DNA from 3 places in the Paenibacillus sp. FW507-14B1B genome. Region 2 is predicted to be linked to each of the others. Evidence: riboswitches for the same ligand, from Rfam matches in the RefSeq annotation. Region 2 holds a riboswitch; each other region holds the start of a gene.
The links. A riboswitch is a leader RNA that binds a small molecule or an ion and turns the genes downstream of it on or off. The one in region 2 is predicted to bind ZMP and ZTP.

Region 1 (7,647 bases), on a different contig from region 2:
TGCACTCGAAATAGGTCAACAGAGCCTCGGAACGTTTACCACAAGATTTACGGAACGAGTGGGTATGTCTCCTTCTCAGTTTCGAAATTCAGCCGAACATGCTTCAAGCTTTTTCTCCTCACTCCAGCAGATTCAATCTTGGGTACCTGAAAATATGAACGCCGATCCTTGTGGTCAAGTTGAAGGTATGGTACATGCAACGGAACACTTTGAAGGTGTTATATTGATTGGATTATTCCCTAAACCGATACCTGAAGGAATACCGATCCACGGAACGTTACTATCATCTTTAGGTTATTTCTCATTTGCAAATGTTAAACCAGGTACATACTATTTAATGGCAACGACTCTAGCTTGGAGCACAAACTTAACGGATATATTACTTCCTAAATTTACACTTCGAACAAGGTCTAGAGTGCCAATTGTTGTGAATAATGAAAATCGTGTGCCATTTCAGCAGATTATGCTGTATCCACCTCGTTTAGATGATCCACCCATTTTGATTTCACTTCCTTTACTTATGAGCAGTTTTCTGAATCGAATTTCACCGCAGTATTCGGAAATAGCAATCGAGAAGAAATAATATGATGAATCCTATGTTATGATGCGAATAACAACGAGAAAACAAGGGATGAGTAACACATACTAATGAAGAGGTGAACGTATTATGGCTTTAAAAGCGGATAAAATATTTGTAAACTTACCAGTAAAAGATCTTAACAAGACGGTTGAATTTTTCACGGAGATCGGGTTTGAGTTTAATCCTCAGTTCACAAATGAGAACGCAACTTGTATGGTAATCAGTGAACATATTTATGTAATGTTATTAGTTGAAGATTATTTCAAAACCTTCACGAAAAAAGAGATTTCTGATTCATCGAATTCTACTGAAGTGATCATAGCAATTTCTGCGGAGAACAGAGAACAGGTGGATGAGATTGTAAATAAAGCTCTGGCAGCGGGTGGACAACCAACTAATGATCCAGTGGATCACGGCTTTATGTACAGTAGGAGTTTCGAAGATATTAACGGTCATTTATGGGAAGTAGTCTATATGGACCCAAGTACAGTTGAACAAGCGTAATCTTTAGGTACAGCATCAATCAATCTTAACCATAAAACATCGCCGAAAAGGCGATGTTTTTGTTTGGTCTTAGTCCCAAATGATATATCCTTCACTGAATTGTACCTCTGAGAATCCCGCTAGGTGTTTAGATTGGAACGTAATTGGGATTTTGCTAGCCATGATCAGTATATTTTGGGTATCAGTAGAATCCTGAACAGGAAGGGAAAAGGATTTTACATAAGGGAAAATATCGGAAGCTGTGGTATGGATGGCATGAATGAAAGAGTCGTTTTCACTTCTTCCTATAAGATTTAGGATAATTGAACCTTGTTCATCAAGCTTTTCTGATGCAGTTCGGAAGAATTCCCATGACACAAGATGATGAGGTGTCCCTTTATCCGTAAAAGCGTCAACGACGATATAATCTAGACCCTCATTTTGTTCGTTTTCGAGTATGGCACGTCCATCACCAATGATAATATTATCCTGATTATAGCCAAAATACTGGCGACTAAGATGAACGATCGGAGCACTGAGTTCTGCTACTTTACAGCGCTTATTCGAGAAATAACCTGATAAGGTCCCAATGCCATGACCGATAATGAAAATATCTTCAAGAGTCGGATCATTCCATTCGACAAGATGGATAATCGCCCTAGGGTATTCGAATAGTATACGCTTAGGTTGATCCAAATCCAGTGCGCCTTGAATGGCGTTACCAGAGAACTGTAATACTCGAAAATTCCCCTTCTCTCCATATAATTCTTGAGTATCCATGACAGTGATTTCTTGATGGTTGTTCTGTTCTTTCAGTTGTACGTGCAATAGTTTGGCCTCCAAGAAGTATCTCTAGAAAATGTTTACGTAGTGTATCCCTATTCCGATAGAGGGGCGGTCTTAAAGGTCGAAAGACTAGTAGACTGCCCCTTTGTTGTCTGCGATCATGACGATCTTTCACCAAGTGAAGAAACTTAAGAAATAAGAAAAATTACTTCGCTTCAAGCTCAACCATTGCTTGTTTACCACTTACTTGAATACCTGTCTTCTTCTGCCCGACGTCTTTCAAGTCTTGTATGAGTTCTTCAAGGAGACTTTTAGCCTTTGCTCCTTCTTTTCCCTGAATTCGGACAACGAGTGATACGGAATTGCCTGCACGAAGCAGCTTCTCAGCTTGATTTTTCTTCGTTTCATAATCATGTTCCTCGATATTTGGTGTAAGCCGGATCTCTTTTGTTTTTGCGGGTTGTTCTTTCTTGCGTGCTTGTTGACGCTCTTCTTTAATTGCTCCGGAAGCCACTAGGCGACAAGGTGGAGGACTGCTAAATAAAGATGTGCAGACTAGATCCACTTTCATTTTACGAGCCATTTCAAGCGCTTGCGCCGTAGGGACGATCCCCAGAGCTTCTCCGTTGACACCCGTCAGCTCAACTTCAAGTGCTTTAATCTTCTCATTTTTTATCATATTTTCATCATGCCTCTCGTTCTTTATTGTGTATATATCTTACCCTCCGACTGAGATTAGATCAAATTCATTGAGCATATACCTTCACACTTTGAGAATGTTCAATCAATAAACATAATAAGTATTTGTTTATTTTATAATAGATATAAACAGTAAATGTTTATAAAAATAACCAAAAAAACGTTGCTTTTCATTAATTAGCACCATATAATGACTACAGACTTGAACGAGGAGGTTACGAAAGATGACACGAGTAATATGTGGACATCAGGAAGGCCAGGATGTTGAAGCAAGTCCAATTTAAAGAAAAGGATTGATCTAGTATGTTGAAGAATCGTTATGTGCAAACCATCATGCTCTCGAGTGTGTTTCTCCAGCTTGGCATATGGATAAGAAATTTTGCGATTTTGTTATATGTTACAAACCTCACGAATAACGACCCCTTATATGTATCTCTTATTTCTGTGGTAGAATATGCCCCCATCTTTATCTTTGCCATTATAGGAGGGACATTTGCAGATCGTTGGAAGCCAAAAAGGACGATGGTATGGTGTGATGTACTTTCGGGACTATCTGTCGTTGCCGTGATGCTCGCATTGAATTTTGGTGGATGGTACACGCTGCTCTTGGGGACTTTGATTTCATCTAGCTTGTCTCAATTTTGGCAGCCGTCGGCCATGAGGTTCTATAAAGAGCATGTACCCAGTGACCAGGTTCAAGGTGTTATGGCACTATCTCAATCATTAATGGCAATTTTCATGGTACTTGGTCCTGTAATCGGTACATTTATATTCCTGAATTATGGAATAGAGGTTTCTCTTGGTTTGACAGCTCTTATGTTTTTTGTGTCCGCACTTATTCTGACCAGACTTCCACGTGATCAGCAGGGAGTAACTAGAGAGAAGAGCAGCTTTATGGGCGAGATGAAAGAGGGGCTTCAATATCTTTGGAATAATGTATCTTTGAGAACATTAAGTGTTTCATTTGCAGCAAGCGGGCTCGCGGTGGGAATGATTCAGCCTTTGATGCTATTTATTACGATCGAGAAGTTAGGAAGGGATAAAGAGTTCTTACAGTGGCTTCTTATGGCAAATGGTGGCGCTATGCTGGTAGGTGGAGCAGTCATTATGAGTTTAGTTGCCAAAATGAAACCTCAACTTATGCTTGCACTCGGTCTTGTTGTAAGTGCAATTGTCACAGTAGGTATTGGGGCATCGAGCGTCGTGTGGGTGACGATATTGCTTCAGATGATCAGTGGATTCTTCTACCCATGCATTCAAGTGGGGATTCAAACACTTATTATGAAGAACACGGAGACCGCTTATATCGGAAGAGTTGGAGGAGCGATAACACCTATTTTTATGGGGATGATGGTTCTTGGAATGTCATTCTCTGGTTTCTTGAAGGAGCAATCTTCCTTATTCATCGTGTTTAGCGCTAGTGGAATATTGTTTATTATAGGTTCCATTGTGCTGGCTCCATTATTTAAAAATACCGAACGGGTACATGAGCAGGCAGCGATTAGTCGAAGGTAACGAGATTAACATATTTGTATATGTAGAAACTGAACAACTATAATATATGTGTGGTGATGGTAAACAAAATGTTTCAGATCAGTGGTTTTTTCATAACCGAGTATGATGCTATAATAGGAAAGTAAAATTTATAAAGAAAGCGGGAACATCATGGGTCGTAAATGGAATAATATCAAAGAAAAGAAAGCTTCAAAGGATGCAAATACAAGTCGTATTTATGCGAAATTTGGAGTTGAAATCTATGTAGCAGCCAAAAAAGGCGAGCCGGATCCCGAATCAAACCGTGCTTTGAAAGTCGTTCTTGAACGGGCCAAAACGTATAACGTACCAAAAGCAATTATCGATCGTGCTATGGATAAAGCAAAAGGAAGTTCAGAAGAAACGTATACGGAGCTTCGTTATGAAGGTTTTGGACCTAACGGGGCAATGGTTATTGTTGATACATTGACGAATAACGTAAACCGTACAGCTTCTGATGTGCGTTCTGCCTTTAACAAGAACGGCGGAAACATGGGCGTGAGCGGATCAGTAGCATATATGTTTGATGCGACTGCTGTAATAGGTGTAAAAGGCAAAACATTGGACGAGGTATTCGAATTGTTGATGGAAGCTGATGTTGAGGTTCGTGATATCATGGAAGAAGAAGATTCTGTTATTGTATATGCGGAACCAGATCAATTTCACGAGGTTCAAGAAGCGTTCAGAAATGTTGGTATTACAGAATTTACGGTTGCTGAATTAACGATGCTGCCACAAAATTATGTCGAGCTTCCGGAAGACGCAATGCCACAGTTTGAGAAACTGATTGACGCACTTGAGGATTTAGAGGATGTTCAGCAAGTGTTCCATAATGTTGACTCTGAAGATTAAACTTTTCGGGTCATACATACAAAAAAAACCGCTATATAGCGGCTTTTTTTGTTGAATCTATTTGCAAATAGACGATTATTTCAGTATGATTTACATGACAATTGAAATGCTAATGTGTAACTGGCGGAACATGGGGAACCATGAGGGAGCACATTGTTGGCAGTGGCCGTACGCCTGGGCAGAGGTAAGGAGTTTCTTTCTCCTTGCCTCTTTTTATTTATCTACATTTCATTGTAGATCAATCCAAATAAAGTGAGGGATAGCCAATGTTACAGACTAAAAAAATGTTATTACTCGGCTCTGGTGAACTGGGGAAGGAAGTCATTATTGAAGCGCAGCGATTAGGGGTTGAGACGGTTGCCGTTGACCGTTATGAACATGCACCTGCTATGCAGGTAGCGAACCGAAGCTATGTGATTGATATGCTAGATGAACAGAAATTACGTGAAATTATTGAACTGGAAAAGCCGGATCTTATCGTTCCAGAAATTGAGGCTTTAGCGACTTCTGAATTGTTAAAACTTGAGGAGGAAGGCCATCGGGTAATCCCTACCGCAAGGGCAGCTAAACTGACGATGGATCGTGAGGGGATTAGACGACTAGCTTCAGAGAAGCTTGGTCTGCCAACAGCAGGTTATAAATTTGCGGATACATATGAAGAATTTGTTCAAGCGGTCCATGAGATGGGCTATCCCTGTGTCATTAAGCCACTAATGAGCTCGTCAGGTAAGGGACAAAGCGTTTGCCGTGAGGAGAAGGACATTGAGAAATGTTGGAGCATTGCCATGGAGGGAGGACGGGTTCAGAATGGTCGGGTCATCATTGAAGAGTTCATCCGTTTTGAATCTGAAATTACACTTCTAACGGTCCGCAGCGTGAATGGAACGAGCTACTGTGCACCTATTGGGCATATTCAAGAGAGCGGGGATTACATTGAATCCTGGCAACCACATCATATGACTGATGAACAACTTGAAGAAGCTAAGCATATTGCTAGAACGATTACGGATGAATTGGGCGGATATGGTCTGTTTGGTGTTGAATTATTCTTAACAGAAGATAAAGTGTATTTTAGCGAAGTTTCCCCTCGCCCGCATGATACAGGATTAGTAACCCTAGTCACTCAAAATCTATCCGAGTTTGCTCTTCACGTTCGCGCAATTCTAGGCTATCCTATTCCGGAAATTATTCAATTATTACCGGGTGCCAGTCGCCCCTTGAAAGCAGATAAGGAATTGGAGAATTATCAAATTACCGGTGTGGAGAAAGCACTATCTGTTTCAAACACCCAGGTTCGTATATTTGGTAAGCCTGTGAGTAAATTGGGTCGGAGAATGGCCGTTGCTTTATCCACGGCTGATACGGTTGAAGAAGCACGTATTCTTGCCAAGCAAGCACTTGATGGGCTTGCTGTAGAAGAGGCATAATTCATATTTCATATAATGATATTAGAATTGAAAAGTATAAGCGCCGTGTGTTAGCTGAATATAATAGCTAATCCACGGCTTTTTTCGATCTTTACATTGATCATATATTGAAGGAAAATGATTTTAATATTGGGGATTTAGGAGAGGGTGGGCAAATGAAAACGACGATTTATTTTGTCAGGCACGGCATCGCTCCATTTTCATTAGAACAAGAGAAAACATCAGGCGGAGCAAGACTTAATGAGCAAGGGCAATCAGATGCGCAAAGAGTGGCAACCTTGTTAGAAGATAAGCGGATTGATGTTATTGTCTCCAGTTCCCACCATCGGGCTAGAGAAACGGTATTACCACTTGCCGAGCTGCTATATAAAGACATCATTTTGTACAACGAGCTCATTGAAAGGCCTATCGCTACCCTAAATGAAGCAATATCTGAAGAGGAGCTAATTAACGCGATCGAACGATCATTTACGGATAAAGATTATTGTATGCCTGAAGGAGAGACAACTAGACAAGCTCAAGAGAGGGCTATGCCTGTCATCTTTAAATTACTATCGGATTACCAAGGGAAGAGAATTGTCATTGGAACACATGGTAATATCATGACGATTATTATGAATTACTTCGACTCGAATTACGGATTTCAATTCTGGCAACAGACTTCAAAACCAGATATTTATGAGGTTGAATTCGAAGATAAACAGTTAATATCAGTTCAGAGGTTATGGGATTGTTGATCGAAAGACCAGCCTAGTATTTTCAACAATCGGGTGCAACAACGATCAATCCACTTTTAATAAACATTAAAGTCCCTTCTAAACTATTACGACATTACATGGATAACATCAATGATTTACTTCGTCAAGTTTACAATTAGCATGAATGTTGTAAGATGAAATAGTACAATCAATTGAGCTCGAATGGTAGTCCTTCGACATGATGATCTATGCTACCTAGAGTTGTTCTATGGAAAGAAGGGATACGCAATATATGTTGAATAAAGAATTTGACCGTCAAGTTGAGAATTTAATTAATAAAGGATATCCTGCTTTAATTGACCTTGAACCAGAAGGGTTCAAGAAGAGATTAGAACCACTTCGAGCTGTCATCGATGCCTCTATTACTCTGAAAGAATTAGAAGAACGTATTCCCTTTGTGATTGTCATCAAGGGGGATTGGGTGAATGGGGAATTAGCGATGGGACTCGTAGAGCGAAATAATAAAAAGGGCTTTAGCGTGATGGAAGCAGAAGAGGTTGAAAGATTCAAGCCGATTGAGGGCATTCAA
Region 2 (7,647 bases):
ATGTTGAAGTGAATTTTTATGAGAGTGGCTTTAAAATGTCAGATGCCGTTATAGCAGCCTCATCCATTCTAGATCAAAGTAACCCATCTATAATTGTATGTGCTACGGATAACATTGCACTGGGTGTCATGAAGGCTGCTTACATGAAAGGAATAAGGATTCCTGAACGGTTATCCGTTACTGGATTCGGCGGTTATGACGTCACTGAAGTGATTCATCCAAGCCTTACAACGGTTAAATATGGTTATTCGCAGTCAGGTCGATTGGCTGCATTAAATATCATAAAACTAGTGAGAGAAGAATCCGTGAAACCATTAACAATTCTTGGATATGATTTTATGGATCGTGAAAGTGTTGACAGCGTTTGAAATAATCATTTATACTAAATGCGGAACCGGTTCCAAAAAGGATAACAAAAGCTTTTTTGGAACTGAGTTCATTTTTTTACTCATGAATGGAACCGGTTCCGTTGTATCTGTTTTTTAAAGTTAGATATTAATAATTCTTTGTAAAGGAGAAGAGAGATGGACAGAGAACAGAAATATCGGCTTCTCACACAGGCTTCTCCCGAAGAGATTGCCGCTTTAACTGATCTGGTTGCACGAAGTCCATGGCGTCAGAAATTCCATGTTCAGCCTGCAACCGGACTATTGAATGATCCCAATGGATTTTGTTTCTATGCAGGAGAGTATCATCTCTTCTATCAATGGTTTCCACTCGGGACGTATCATGGAATGAAATACTGGTATCATACCAAGTCCAAGGATCTCGTGTTTTGGCATAATGAAGGTATCGCCATTGCTCCCGGTGATCCGATTGATTCCCATGGTGCCTACTCGGGAAGCGGGATTGTTAAAGATAACAAGCTTTACTTGATGTACACAGGTAATACTCGGGATCAAGACTGGAACAGACAACCTTATCAATGCTTAGCCACTATGAATGAAAGCGGTTTAGTTAGAAAAAGAAGCGAACCCCTTATAGCTAATATTCCACAAGGATATACCGATCATTTTCGTGATCCGAAGGTATGGAAAGACGAAGATATGTATCGCTGTGTGATTGGTTCCCAAAGGCGAAACCTTACAGGAGCTGCGGTAGTATACGAATCGCCTGACCTAATAAAGTGGCAGCTCCGAGGAGAGATAAAGACTGGATTGAACGGTTTCGGTTATATGTGGGAATGCCCAGATTATTTTGAATTGGATGGCAACGGTGTACTCATCTTCTCACCTCAAGGGTTGCGTCCAGAGGGAGAGCGTTATCACAATATATACCAATCAGGATTTGTATTAGGAAGGCCGCTGAACCGAGATACATTAGAGTTTGATCATGGAGATTTTGATGAGCTGGATCGTGGATTTGATTTCTATGCACCTCAGACGATGGAGGATGAGAAGGGACGCCGGATTCTGGTTGCATGGATGGGTCAGCCTGAAGTTGACTACCCAACGGATTCGCATGGATGGGCTCACTGTCTTACCATCCCAAGAGAACTCAAAATCGATCAGGGCAAGTTAATACAACAGCCGGTTCCAGAACTCCGACTCCTACGGGAGCAATCTATGGAGATAAAGGACAAGATTACGAATGAAGTTCGTACCTATAAGCGACTCGCTGGAACCTGTTACGAAATGATATGTGAATTTCATGATATAAAGGCGGATGTTGTAGGGATTTCAATTCGTGCTAGTGAGCATGAACAGACGGTGATTAAATATGACAGGAAGCGCAGCACACTAACGCTGGATCGATCCGCATCCGGTGAACCTGTTGGTCAAGAATATGGAATGACTAGATCGTGTCATATGGATGGAGAGCAGCTAAAACTTCATCTCTTTGTAGATATATCCTCAGTGGAGTTATTTGTTAATGATGGGTCAGAGGTATTTACGAGTAGAATCTTTCCGCAGCCCGGAAGTGAGGGGATACGAGTGTTCACCGAAGGAGGCAGTGCTGATATAGCAGTAACGAAGTGGGATCTTAAACAAGCCGTAGACTTAAAGAAAGGGGAGTATTAGGATGGCGGACAATCGGGAAATCGCAAAATCAGTAGTGGAGGCAATCGGTGGGAGGGAGAACATCGCTTCTTTCGCTCACTGTGCAACTAGACTTCGTATCATGGTGCATGATAAGGAGAAGATTGACCAGGAGAAAGTGGAGAATATCGATAAGGTTAAAGGTGCATTTTTCAACTCAGGTCAGTATCAAATCATCTTCGGTACTGGTACGGTCAATCAAATATTTGAAGCCGTTGAAAGCCTAGGGCTTGAGAGTACAAGTAAAGATGAGTTGAAGAAGGAATCAAAAAAATCAGGCAATGCTTTTCAACGGGCCATCCGTACATTTGGTGATGTGTTCGTGCCGATTATTCCCGTATTGGTCGCAACAGGGCTATTCATGGGGCTTAGGGGGCTGCTGACACAAGAACAAATGCTTGCTTGGTTTGGTGCAACCCCAGCAGACATTTCTCCTAATTTCCTATTATTCACTCAGGTGCTCACAGATACGGCGTTCGCCTTTCTACCTGCGTTAGTGGCATGGTCTGCCTTCAGGGTGTTTGGAGGTAGTCCGGTTCTAGGGATTGTGCTCGGATTAATGCTTGTTAATCCTGCTCTTCCAAATGCTTATGAAGTAGCTAATGGTTCATCAGAAGCACTTATTTTCCTTGGATTCATTCCTGTTGTAGGTTACCAGGGGTCCGTGCTTCCCGCATTTTTCATGGGACTCATAGGGGCAAAGTTCGAACGTTTTCTTAGAAAAAGAATTCCGGAAGCGCTGGATCTAATCGTAACTCCATTCCTAACACTTGTGGTTATGATTGCGCTTGGACTATTTGCCATTGGTCCGGTATTTCACTCGGTTGAAGAGGTTGTTCTAAATGCAACGACATACTTGCTAGAGCTTCCTTTTGGACTGGCGGGGCTTATCATTGGCTTCTTTAATCAGATCATTGTGGTCACAGGTGTGCACCATATTTTTAATTTTCTAGAAATCCAGTTGCTAGAGCGCACGGGTGCTAATCCTTTTAATGCGATTGTTACAAGTGCAATGGCTGCTCAAGGGGCAGCTTGCCTAGCTGTGGGCTTGAAGACCAAGAATAAGAAGCTAAAGGCGCTTTCTCTTCCATCGTCATTCTCTGCTTTTCTAGGTATTTCAGAGCCAGCTATCTTCGGGGTTAATCTTCGATATGTCAAACCATTTGTGATGGGGCTTATCGGTGGTGGTGTTGGTGGTTTTATGGCTTCATTGTTACAGTTAAAAGCGACAGGCATGGCTGTAACGGTTATACCAGGAACGCTCTTGTACTTGAACAGTCAGCTCCCACTTTATATCCTGTGTAACTTAGTTGCGATGGGTGTTGCGTTCACATTAACTTGGTTCTTTGGATTTAATGATCGAATGCTTAATGACGTTTCTAACAAAAAATAGATTTTTTCTGCCTGAGAACATTGTATAATGATGGACAAGAAGCTGAATAGCGAGGAGTCATACATCAATGTTTAGAGGGTGGAAATTGTCTGTACTCGGGATAATCGTTGTAGGTATCACGGCAGCGGTCGCTCCGCAGTTCGGTCTGATCGATTATGGCCGGTCTATTTCAATGTTTATATTGTTCGTTCTATTTATAGGAGCGCTTGAAATAATGGAACACTTGAGGAATCGCAGAAAAAAAGATTCGTAAATCACATTAGGAAATTCAGGTGCACCTTACTTCAAAACGTGATATATTTAAAAAAACTACTATGTGTAACTGGCGTAACATGGAATACCATGAGGGAGCACATAGATAACAGCCGTACGCCTGGGCAGAGGTAAAGCGATTCTAATCAGAATCGCTTTACCTCTTTGTGTTTTATTAACATAAATGTCGAAAGGGCTGATTAGGATGAAGAACGAACCGTTGATTTTGGATGGTAACCAAGTAGCGAGTAATATTAAAGAGGCATTGAAGGATCGTGTAAACCATTTGGTACAAAAAGGTGTAACACCTTGTCTTGCCACGATTCTTGTTGGGGATGACCCTGCTTCTGAAACATATGTCCGCATGAAAGGTAACGCCTGCAAAAGACTTGGAATTGATTCCAAACGGGTTGTGTTGGAGGCGTCTACTTCTACGAAGGAGTTGATCAATGTTATTCAAGATCTGAATACTGATCCCTCCGTACACGGAATATTGCTGCAGCATCCTGTTCCTCATCATATTGATGAACGTGCTGCGTTTGAAGCTATTTCTATTGAAAAAGATGTGGATGGCGTCACAATGCTAGGGTTTGCACAAAATGCATTTGATCAGGCTGCATTTCCTTCATGTACTCCTGCAGCCATTCTAGCTATTATGGACGAATACCAGCTTCCTATGGAAGGAAAGCATGCCGTTGTTGTTGGCAGAAGTCCAATCCTCGGTAAGCCAGTATCCTTGATGCTTCTGAACCGAAATGCTACGGTTACAATCTGTCATTCGAGAACACAGAACTTGGACCAATTGGTCTCTCAAGGGGATATTGTTGTGGCTGCAGTTGGTAAACCGAACTTTATCCAAGGAGACTGGATTAAGCCAGGTGCTGTGATTATGGATGCAGGCTATAATGAAGGGAACATAGGAGACTGTGATTACGAGGCGTGTTATGAGCGTGCAAGTGCGATAACGCCCGTTCCAGGTGGAGTAGGCCCAGTGACGATTGCAACACTTCTCAAGCATACTGTTGATGCAGCAGAGAAGAGTGCTGTGAAGTAATACTTACCATAATGAAAAAGAAGACAAAAAAACCCCGAATTTAACAAATTCGGGGTTTTTCTGAGTTAGATCATGAATGCATCACCAATGGTTACAAGGGTTATTCAACTATGGTGTAAAATAATCCCACACATTTTATGTGCTACAATGGGTAATAAATTTGAAATGATTAGATCAGGGAGGGCGAATATGGATTGGTTGGCTGTACAGCCCTATTACAAAATTCAAAGAGAGATTGGAAGTACGGAGCAAATCATGTATGAGGATAACAGGACATTGTATTTGTACCGCGATCGGATTGTAACGCAGTATCGTGAATTTAAGGTTGCAGATGTATTCGACTTGTCCTATCGTCAGATGGGAAAGGCTGGCGGCTTTCTATACTTGCATACGAAATTCGGCGTATATTCCTATACGGTGAAAGATAGCCCGGAGCGTTTCATTCAAGCTTTTAAAAATCTGTAACACATATACCTTAAACGCTTGTTTACTCGTCTAGGTGATAAAGAATTCGGATATATTCTCGTGGTAAAAAGAATCGAGTGCTTTCTGTTTCCATTGGATTATGAGTGTTTATATTATCATTGTAGCTAAATGGTGAGACCGTAGAATCAGGATAATGGATCCGGCTGATGTAGTTGTCTAGAAGGACTGCACCCATAAGTAGAACAGCGAATAGCAATACGCAAACTGTGATTTTTCGGATGATCATTCTTTATCACTCCTCACTTAAGAGTGATGCCCAATTGAATTATTTTCATTCATTTTTCTTTTGACAAAAACGCTGAATTTAAGATATACTGGTTCACAGTTTGAAGTTGTACGCTAATTACATATGGAAGTAACCGGAGGAGCCTGCCAACAGCGGGCTCTTTTTGCGTTTTTTCGGTCTTACGATCTTTGTATTGGCAATACTAAGGGAAGATTAACATTTTTGGGCTAAGGAGGAATCAACTTGTCGCTGCTTCACGTCGCCATTATGGTACCGATATTTTATGCCGTTCTGGTACCTCTGCTTTACAAGTACATGAAACGAGTACACACAGGATGGTTTATTCTACCTGTTCCTGCCTTATTATTTGCGTATTTCATTGGCAGGATCCCTTCTATACAAGATGGGGAAGGTGTACTTTCAACCTTACGGTGGATCCCTTCATTAGGTATTAACTTCACCGTATATCTGGATGGGCTAAGCTTGTTATTTGCACTACTGATTACAGGGATTGGTATGCTTGTTGTCTTCTATTCCGTGTTTTATATGGATAAGAACAAAGAAGCAATCCATCGCTTTTATGTTTATCTGCTTCTGTTCATGGGAGCTATGCTCGGCGTTGTGTTATCAGACAACGTAATGGTGCTTTATGGATTTTGGGAATTGACAAGTGTATCGTCTTTTCTTCTAATCGCTTTCTGGCATACGCGTGATCGTTCCAGATACGGGGCATTAAAGTCCATGCTCATCACTGTATTTGGTGGTCTTGCTATGTTTACTGGATTCCTGATGCTATCCATCATGTCAAACAGTATGAGTGTTCGTGAAATCATAGCTAATAGCAGTGAGATAACAAGTCATGGATTATTTATTCCTGCTATGATTCTTATTCTGCTCGGGGCATTTACGAAATCAGCTCAGTTTCCATTTCATATTTGGTTACCTGACGCAATGGAAGCACCTACACCTGTCAGTGCTTATCTCCACTCTGCTACGATGGTTAAAGCAGGACTGTATTTGGTTGCCCGCTTTAGTCCTGTGTTCGCAGGTCAAGCCGAATGGTTCTGGATTGTAACAGCCGTGGGATTAACCACACTCATTTATGGCTCAATTCGAGCTATTAAACAGACCGATCTTAAAGCTCTATTAGCATTCTCGACCATAAGTCAGCTAGGTCTAATTATGAGCTTGCTAGGTCTTGGTTCCGCCGCCGCATTTTACTCGGGGAATCCAGACTCCCTTATCTACACAAAAGCAACAACCGCAGCGATCTTCCATCTTATCAATCACGCTACATTTAAAGGTGCATTGTTTATGGTGGTAGGTATCGTTGACCATGAGACAGGTACGCGTGATATCCGCAAGCTTGGCGGCTTGATGTCACTGATGCCCATCACTTTTACGATCGCTGCAATAGGTGCATTCTCGATGGCAGGATTACCACCGTTTAATGGTTTTCTAAGTAAAGAAATGTTCTTTACGGCTGTGCTTCACGCCACGGAAATGAATTTCTGGAATGCGGAGACATGGAGTATTCTCATTCCTGTTGTGGCTTGGGTAGCAAGTGTATTTACATTCCTGTACAGCATGATCTTGGTGTTCAAAACTTTTACAGGGAAGTTTCAACCGAACAAGCTTAATAAGAAACCTCACGAAGCTCCACTCGGCATGCTTATTCCACCAGTGATCTTGGCTTCGCTTGTCGTATTGTTCGGGCTATTCCCAAACATTTTGTCATACTCGTTGATCGAGCCTGCAATGGCAGCTATTATGCCAGATATGCTAACACCGGGTGATAAATTCCTCGTGAAGATCGAGTTCTGGCACGGCTGGACTACAGAGATCTTTATGACGATTGGAATTATCATTCTAGGGACGATCCTTTACAAGCTTTATGGAAAAGTACGCTTGTTAAACAGACCGTTATTTAACCGAATCACTTTTAATCGCGCTTACGACAGTGGTCTCTCTACATTAGAGCGTGGAGGTCATAAGATTACAGGAACATATATGACTGGATCCATTCGTCACTATGTCATCTATATATTTGCATTTATGATCGCGCTATTAGGTTACGCTATCGTATATATAGGTGGTATTAAGATTGATACCTCGAACTTTGCTCCTGTGTCGTTTTATGAGGCAATCGTTATTATCGTCCTTGTTGTTTCCGTGCTGGCACTTCTATTTGTCCGCA
Region 3 (7,647 bases), on a different contig from region 2:
GGCTTTTTTCTTTTCCCTACACTACGTGATTCAAAATCGGATCTGGAAATGTGAAGTATTGTGATTCAGCTTGTAATTCCTTACAATAGTAAAAGTAATTGTTATATTTCATGTAACAATGAATTAGTAAACTATCGTTTGCACAAGGAGGCATATATGCTTCAGAGAATACAAAAGATGGATTTCATTATCGTGGCTGTGCTGATCATGCTCATGTTGATTAGCGTCTCATCGATATATAGCGTTACGATTGGTACGGAACTGGAAGGTCATCATATGAAGATGCTTACCTATTACATCGTTGGTTTCCTTGCTTTCTTTTGTATGAGTCTACTAGACTTTCGTCTCCTGATTAAATATGCGCTGTATATCTATTTGGCTGGACTTGCGCTATTAGTGTTCGTTATGTTTTTTGGTGCAGACATAAACGGATCGAAGGGATGGATCAAGTTCGGCACTTCCCTTAGCCTGCAGCCAGCTGAGATGTTTAAGCTGGTCTTGATTATTTTTCTGACCTATATATTGATTCGCAAAAATAAACCTCAGCTCTCCTTTATACGGGATGTGATTCCGGTCGGACTGCTTGCCTTTCTTCCATTTGTGCTTGTGATGGGGATCAATGACCTTGGAAATGCACTCAGTTATGTGGTGATTTTGGTAGGATTGTTGTGGATTGGTAACCTCAAGTTCCTACATGCACTCATTGGCTTGGTGCTTGTAGCAGCTGTAGTTTTGGGTGGGTCTCAGGCTTATATTCATTATCACGATCAGATTAAGGAGTATCTCGGTAATGGTTCTCGTGCACACTGGATGTCTCGGCTGGATCCATGGCTTGTACCGGACAAAGCGACGACAGATGCGATTTACCATACGAAAAATGCCAAGCTTGCCATTGCATCGGGTGGTCTTAGTGGTGAAGGGTTTATGCAGGGAACGTCGGTCCAATCAGACCGTGTACCTTATACATATTCCGATTCGATCTTCGCACAGATTGCGGAGGAGTTCGGCTTTGTTGGCTCATCTATCTTGCTGCTATTGTATTTTGTTCTCATTCATCGAATGATTCTGATTGCACTGGAGTGCCGGGACCGGGCGGGGCCATTCTTGATTGTTGGAATGGTGGCGATGTTCTTATATCAGATTTTTGAGAACATAGGTATGTTTATCGGTCTGATGCCGTTAACTGGTATTACACTGCCATTTATTAGCTTTGGGGGCACCTCATTGGTGATCAATATGGCAAGCCTTGGGGTTGTGATGAGTGTGAAGTTTTATGGACAGGAAATCGATGATGATTTGCTAGAACCGAGCACATTTAAAGTGGTTGCCAAGGCGAATCAGGCACGGAATATTTCCGATTATCATTAAATCATCAATACAATACGTATAAAGAGCCCTTCGGGGCTTTTTGTGTCTCTACTCTATCTTTTTTTAATAAAATGCTAGTTTACACGTTTAACTCTCTCAATCACGGACATACTGATAGACATCATAGATTATTCTTGAGAGGTGGCTGGCGTTATGAGAAAGCATAGCGAGACACTCCGTATTATTGTTAAACAAATGATCATGCTCTTATCTATATTATTTATGATTGTGATGGCCTGGGAAGGGCAACGAATCGACGCTGCAGTAGCAGGAGGACCGATCCCGGCAGAGTCTATCCGTCTTCGGATTTTGGCTAATTCGGATAACCCGTCCGATCAGCTTGTGAAACGTGAAATCCGTGATGCAGTTGTAGCCCAAATGCAGCAGTGGGTACTTGAATTGGACAATCCGCAAAGTTTAGAGGACGCAAAAGTCTTAACTCGAAGTCATTTGCCTGAAATCCGTCAGTTGGTTGGCCAAGAGTTGTCCAAGCGTGGCATTACATATGCCTATGATGTGACACTGGGAAGCGTTCCATTTCCGACGAAGCTATATGGTGGGACAGTCTATCCCGCAGGAGAATATGAGGCTGTTCGGATTACGTTAGGTGAAGGAAAAGGACAGAATTGGTGGTGCGTATTATTCCCACCTCTATGCTTCATCGATGCAGGTAGTGGTGATGCAGCGGCTCAGCCGGTAGATGGTGAAGTGCGGACGGCTTCTGCTAAAGCGGATGACAACAACGCATCAGAGGAACGAAGTAATGCAAATTCAAGTGAACCAGAGGTGCGGTTCTTCCTGTGGGACATGTTCATAGGATTGTGGGAATGGGTGTCTGGGTTATTTGCATAAAGGAATAGAGCACTTTCTAGCTGGCAATGATTCTTACAATCGCAGTAATAATAGTTAAGGTGACAATACTAGAGTATACGGTGCAGGCTTTTAGGTGGAATTCGAATCGTCAATCACAGTAGAATATGATACACTTTTTAACAGAAGAGTGCTTTCTCTTTAGCGTTAGGGTCCGATCATGATGGGCTGCTGGTTGCTGTGAGATACAAGCGCTTTTTCTTGTGGTCAGTTAAATGCAAGATGTGAAGGGTGCATGGGTACTGAACCGATGACGATATAGCAATCCATCCTTGTGGCAATGTGAGATTAATATAGCTGCTGGATGATCTAATATATAGAAAGTTTGGGATGACAATGGATCCAAAAGAGAATCGAATCAGTGAACAGGAAATGGTTGCTCCTCATCGTGTCACCAAAATGTGGCGGATGAACATGGATGATAAATTAGATATCAGGATGAACACGATTGTTGGACGTTCCACGAAGAGTGATACTGAAAAAGATGAATCAGTTGCTTCTGGATTGCACCTAGAACAAGGGGACGCGCTTGTGCTTGAAGAAGCTGGAAGAGTGCTTGCAGCGGGTGGAACGGTAGCTTTCCCGACCGAAACGGTCTACGGTCTAGGTGCTGATGCAGGAAACACGGATGCGGTGGAGCGTATTTTTGAAGCAAAAGGTAGGCCCTCAGATAATCCACTTATCGTGCATATATCGGACAAGAGTCAGTTGGATGGCCTTGTTCTGAATGTGAATGAGACCGAACGGCGTTTGATGGAGGCCTTCTGGCCGGGACCGCTGACGCTCGTCTTGCCTGTGAAGCCCGGCGCGGTGTCTACGCGCGTAACGGCTGGGCTGGATACGGTAGCGGTGCGCATGCCGGACCATAAGGTGGCGCTGGCCTTGATCAGTGCCGCAGGCTGTCCGCTCGCTGCGCCTAGTGCGAACCGCTCTGGCCGGCCAAGCCCGACGCTGGCCAGCCATGTGTTTGAGGATCTGGCGGGTAGCATCGACGGCATTCTCGACGGCGGCCCGGCCGGGGTCGGTGTCGAGTCGACGGTCGTTCAGGCTAGCCAGGACGGTACCGTGACGGTGCTGCGCCCCGGCGGCGTCACGGAAGAGCAGCTTGCCGTATTAGCGGCAAGCGTCCAGCGCGACCCGGCGCTTGCGCGCGCCGGGAGCGCCAACAGCCCGGCGCCGCGCTCGCCGGGCATGAAGTACACGCACTACGCACCCAAGGGTGCGCTGTGCATCGTGCAAGGGCGGACGGCTGAAGCCGTGTCCGCCAAGATCCAGGCCGAGCTCGACGCGGCCCAGGCGCGCGGGGAGAAGACCGGTGTGCTGTCATTCGACGAGCACATCGGTCGCTACCGCGCGGACGTCGTCGTCTCGCTCGGCAGTTTGGCCGCACCGGAGGAAGCGGCCCACCGGCTTTACGCCGGGCTTCGCCAATTCGATGAAGAGGGCGCGACCTTTCTTCTGGCAGAGTCCTGCCCGGAGAAGGGTCTCGGCGCTGCAGTGATGAATCGGCTTCTTAAAGCAGCAGGCCATCATATTTTGCAAGTAGAATAATAACGACTATCCGGAATGATTCCTTCCTTGTCCGCATATGGTGTACAAGACCATAGGGACTTGGGGGAAATTCGGATGTTGGAATCGTCTGTCCAATCAGGGCAACTCGCGACCATCCTAATTATGGCTGTGGCACTGGGATTGGACGCATTTTCGTTAGGTATTGGCGTCGGGATGAGAGGTATTCGGCTGAGGCATATTCTGAATATCAGTCTGCTAATTGCGTTCTTCCATATGCTTATGCCGCTGATTGGGTTATTTGCAGGAAGATATGTCGGCTCTTTGCTTGGACAAGTTACAGGGCTTGCAGCGGGTGGGCTGCTCGTGCTTCTGGGTGGACATATGATCTGGAATTCTTTTCGTAAGGAAGACGGTAAGCTTGTTAATCACACCACGCTGCTAGGCATGCTGTTGTTTGCACTTAGTGTCAGCATCGACTCATTCTCTGTGGGCGTCTCCCTTGGTATGTTTGTCAAAGATGTCCTATTGATTGTGGTATCATTCGGTGTAATTGGGGGACTCATGTCGATTATGGGGCTTATGCTGGGACGACATGCAGCTAGTAAGCTTGGGGAATATGGAGAAATGATAGGCGGCGTTATTCTGCTGGCATTTGGTTTGATGTTTATAATTTGATACAATAACAGCAATGGAATTTTGGGAGGTGGAGACCGTGAAAAACATATTATTTGTCTGCACCGGCAACACCTGTCGTAGTCCCATGGCTGAGGGTATGCTGCGTAAGCTTGCCGAGGGAAGAGGGATTTCGCTCGAAGTGCGTTCCGCAGGTGTTGCCGCTGTAGAGGGCATGCCTATATCTAGTCATGCCGGGACGGTTCTTCGGGATCAGCAGATTGAAGAATGTCATAGCTCTAAACCACTCAGCACAGATCTTGTGGAATGGGCCGATATGATTCTGACATTGACGCTGTCCCATAAGCAATACGCGATTCGTCAGTTTCCTTATGCGGCGGACAAGGTTCATACGCTGAAGGAGTACGTTGAGAATGATGAGCAGGTGCTTCGGGATCTGCAAGAGCAGGACAGTCTGCTTGCATCAATGGAGATGACAAGATCACTTGGTGGTGAACTTCAGGAGCAGGACAAGGTGCGTCTAATCGAACTTAGACAGCGTATTCCGAGCTTTGACATATCCGATCCATTCGGTGGTTCACTGGAGGATTACGAGGCTACAGCAGCAGAAATTCGCTTAGCGCTGTTCCGCTTGCTGGATAAGCTAGGGAATGAGAATAAGTAGAAACTGCACGAATATATAAACATTTATCCGTTGCTTTTCTGCTGAGTTTGATTTAAGATGAAGTGGAAAAACACGGATTCCGATGTAACTGGCGACGAAGTGGATGAAACCACGATGGAGCATCGGAAACATACGGCCGGTCGCCTGGGCAAAGAGCAATTGGTGCACATTTCACGTGCGCGGACTGCTCTTTTTTTCGTCTTTTAATGACAATTTGGGTTATAATGATACAAGTTGTTGTACACGTGGTTTACATTGTTTTTGTGAATTACGGTGACAAAAGACGAAACATACAAGGGGGTTTTTCATATGAAAATCGCATTAGGCACAGATCATGCTGGTATTCGTTTGAGAGAGGAAATTTCGCAGGTTATTCGCAGTCTTGGACATGAGGTTGAAGACTTGGGTTGTGGCTGCTCTGATTCGGTTGATTATCCGGATTATGCACTTCCGGTATGTGAGAAGGTCGTATCCGGAGAAGCTGACCGCGGCATTCTGATCTGTGGAACGGGAATTGGCATGAGTATTGCAGCGAACAAGGTGCCAGGCATTCGCTGTGCACTGACGCACGATGTATTTTCGGCAAAAGCTACCCGTGAGCATAATGACAGCAACGTGCTGGCTCTCGGAGAACGAGTGGTAGGTCCTGGATTGGCAGCTGAGATTGTTACAGCTTGGCTCGGTACAGAATTTAGTCAGGGTGAACGGCATGTTGGCAGGGTTAACAAGATCAAGGCCATTGAGGAACGCTATCTGAAAGGTTAAGCTCATCGCAGGTGATGCAAGCTAATGCCTGCTTAATTCTGGCGTTAGCTTGTGTTCAGGGCGATCGCATCCATGGGGGGCTGTGACATGACAGATTACTCGAATGATCATGATTTGAAAGAGCAAACCGTGACGATTGTACGGGAGCTGGCCCAGGCTGCAGGCTTGGGACGAGGCAAAATACTGGTTATTGGAACAAGTACAAGTGAGGTTGCCGGTCGCAAGATAGGTACTGGTGGTGCGCTTGAGACGGCTCGTCAAGTATTGAATGGTATTGAGGAAGTGCAAGCTGAGTTTGGCTTTCATACTGCATTTCAATGCTGTGAGCACTTGAACCGTGCACTTGTGGTGGAACGAGAACTTCTCGAACATCTGGGACTGACGGAAGTGGCTGCTGTACCTATTCCACATGCGGGCGGGTCCATGGCTTCCGCAGCTTACCGAAGTCTTGCTGCTCCGTGCCTTGCTGAGAGCATCTCGGCACATGCCGGTATAGATATCGGTGAGACCATGATCGGAATGCATCTGCGCCCGGTTGCTGTACCATTTCGGCCTAGTATTCGTTATATCGGGGAAGCACGCGTGACCGCAGCACTGACAAGACCGAAGTTGATTGGTGGGCAGCGAGCCGTTTATCGGTTGGAGCAAGATATGAACTCCACTTCTTGTGATTAAGGTCTAGTAAGTTTGATGTTGTGATTGATGATATACCATATAAATTTTTTGAATTTGGGGAGGAAACGAAGATGATGGAGAATTTGCGTAAGCAAGACCCGGCTGTACTGGAAGCAATGGATTTGGAACTCAAACGTCAACGCAGCAACATTGAACTTATCGCTTCGGAGAATATCGTTAGTGAAGCGGTTATCGAAGCGCTAGGATCCGTGCTCACGAATAAATACGCGGAAGGCTATCCGGGTAAACGTTACTACGGTGGTTGTGAGCGTGTTGATATCGTTGAAGATCTAGCTCGCGACCGTGCTAAAGAGTTGTTCGGTGCAGAACATGTTAACGTTCAACCTCACTCAGGTGCTCAAGCGAACATGGCTGTATATTTGGCTGCTCTTAAGCCTGGGGATACGGTTCTCGGCATGAACCTCGCTCACGGTGGACACTTGACACACGGAAGTCCTGTGAATGCATCTGGTCTGTTGTATAACTTTGTAGCTTATGGTGTGCAAGAAGATACATTCCTTATCGATTACAACGAAGTTCGTAAAGCAGCTTTCAAACATCGTCCACGTTTAATCGTTGCTGGTGCAAGTGCATACCCGCGTACCATCGATTTTGAAGCGCTGGCTTCTATCGCTAACGATGTGGGTGCGCTGTTCATGGTTGATATGGCGCATATCGCAGGTCTTGTTGCAGCAGGATTGCATCCGAACCCTGTTCCACATGCTCATTTTGTTACGACTACTACGCACAAAACACTTCGTGGCCCACGTGGTGGTATGATCATCTGCAAACAGCCTTGGGCTGCTGCTATTGATAAAGCAGTATTCCCAGGCTCCCAAGGTGGACCTCTTATGCACGTTATTGCATCTAAAGCTGTAGCTTTGGGTGAAGCGCTCGAACCTTCCTTCAAAGTGTACGCACAACAAGTTGTGAAGAATGCAAAAGTACTTGCAGATACGCTGATGGCTGAAGGCCTGAACATCGTTTCTGGTGGAACTGACAACCATCTGATGCTGGTTGATACACGTAATCTCGATATTACGGGTAAGGACGCAGAGAAGGTGCTTGATTCTATTGGAATTACAGTTAACAAAAATGCTATTCCGTTCGATCCGACAAGTCCGTTCGTAACAAGCGGTATCCGGATCGGTACACCAGCT

Region 1: linked by a shared signal. The riboswitch ahead of purT (phosphoribosylglycinamide formyltransferase 2) and the one ahead of AC3WJJ_RS08455 (bifunctional 5,10-methylenetetrahydrofolate dehydrogenase/5,10-methenyltetrahydrofolate cyclohydrolase) in region 2 are both predicted to bind ZMP and ZTP.
Region 3: linked by a shared signal. The riboswitch ahead of rpiB (ribose 5-phosphate isomerase B) and the one ahead of AC3WJJ_RS08455 (bifunctional 5,10-methylenetetrahydrofolate dehydrogenase/5,10-methenyltetrahydrofolate cyclohydrolase) in region 2 are both predicted to bind ZMP and ZTP.

What each region holds. Positions count from the first base shown of each region.
Region 1 is NZ_JBYSWS010000001.1:31,018-38,664, forward strand. Features, by position in the region: gene AC3WJJ_RS00145 (helix-turn-helix transcriptional regulator) at 1-583, shown strand, start outside; gene AC3WJJ_RS00150 (VOC family protein) at 668-1,084, shown strand; gene AC3WJJ_RS00155 (spermidine synthase) at 1,154-1,891, opposite strand; gene infC (translation initiation factor IF-3) at 2,055-2,528, opposite strand; gene AC3WJJ_RS00165 (MFS transporter) at 2,852-4,063, shown strand; gene AC3WJJ_RS00170 (YebC/PmpR family DNA-binding transcriptional regulator) at 4,214-4,933, shown strand; ZMP/ZTP riboswitch at 5,040-5,120, shown strand; gene purT (phosphoribosylglycinamide formyltransferase 2) at 5,200-6,360, shown strand; gene AC3WJJ_RS00180 (histidine phosphatase family protein) at 6,516-7,097, shown strand; gene AC3WJJ_RS00185 (DUF5701 family protein) at 7,351-7,647, shown strand, end outside.
Region 2 is NZ_JBYSWS010000002.1:39,910-47,556, reverse strand. Features, by position in the region: gene AC3WJJ_RS08475 (LacI family DNA-binding transcriptional regulator) at 1-368, shown strand, start outside; gene AC3WJJ_RS08470 (glycoside hydrolase family 32 protein) at 525-2,021, shown strand; gene AC3WJJ_RS08465 (sucrose-specific PTS transporter subunit IIBC) at 2,023-3,432, shown strand; gene AC3WJJ_RS08460 (hypothetical protein) at 3,500-3,685, shown strand; ZMP/ZTP riboswitch at 3,741-3,818, shown strand; gene AC3WJJ_RS08455 (bifunctional 5,10-methylenetetrahydrofolate dehydrogenase/5,10-methenyltetrahydrofolate cyclohydrolase) at 3,890-4,738, shown strand; gene AC3WJJ_RS08450 (hypothetical protein) at 4,928-5,203, shown strand; gene AC3WJJ_RS08445 (hypothetical protein) at 5,226-5,450, opposite strand; gene AC3WJJ_RS08440 (Na+/H+ antiporter subunit A) at 5,694-7,647, shown strand, end outside.
Region 3 is NZ_JBYSWS010000004.1:420,522-428,168, forward strand. Features, by position in the region: gene AC3WJJ_RS20585 (FtsW/RodA/SpoVE family cell cycle protein) at 157-1,368, shown strand; gene spoIIR (stage II sporulation protein R) at 1,522-2,220, shown strand; gene AC3WJJ_RS20595 (L-threonylcarbamoyladenylate synthase) at 2,575-3,789, shown strand; gene AC3WJJ_RS20600 (manganese efflux pump MntP) at 3,865-4,425, shown strand; gene AC3WJJ_RS20605 (low molecular weight protein arginine phosphatase) at 4,463-5,047, shown strand; ZMP/ZTP riboswitch at 5,122-5,204, shown strand; gene rpiB (ribose 5-phosphate isomerase B) at 5,357-5,812, shown strand; gene AC3WJJ_RS20615 (TIGR01440 family protein) at 5,900-6,487, shown strand; gene glyA (serine hydroxymethyltransferase) at 6,559-7,647, shown strand, end outside.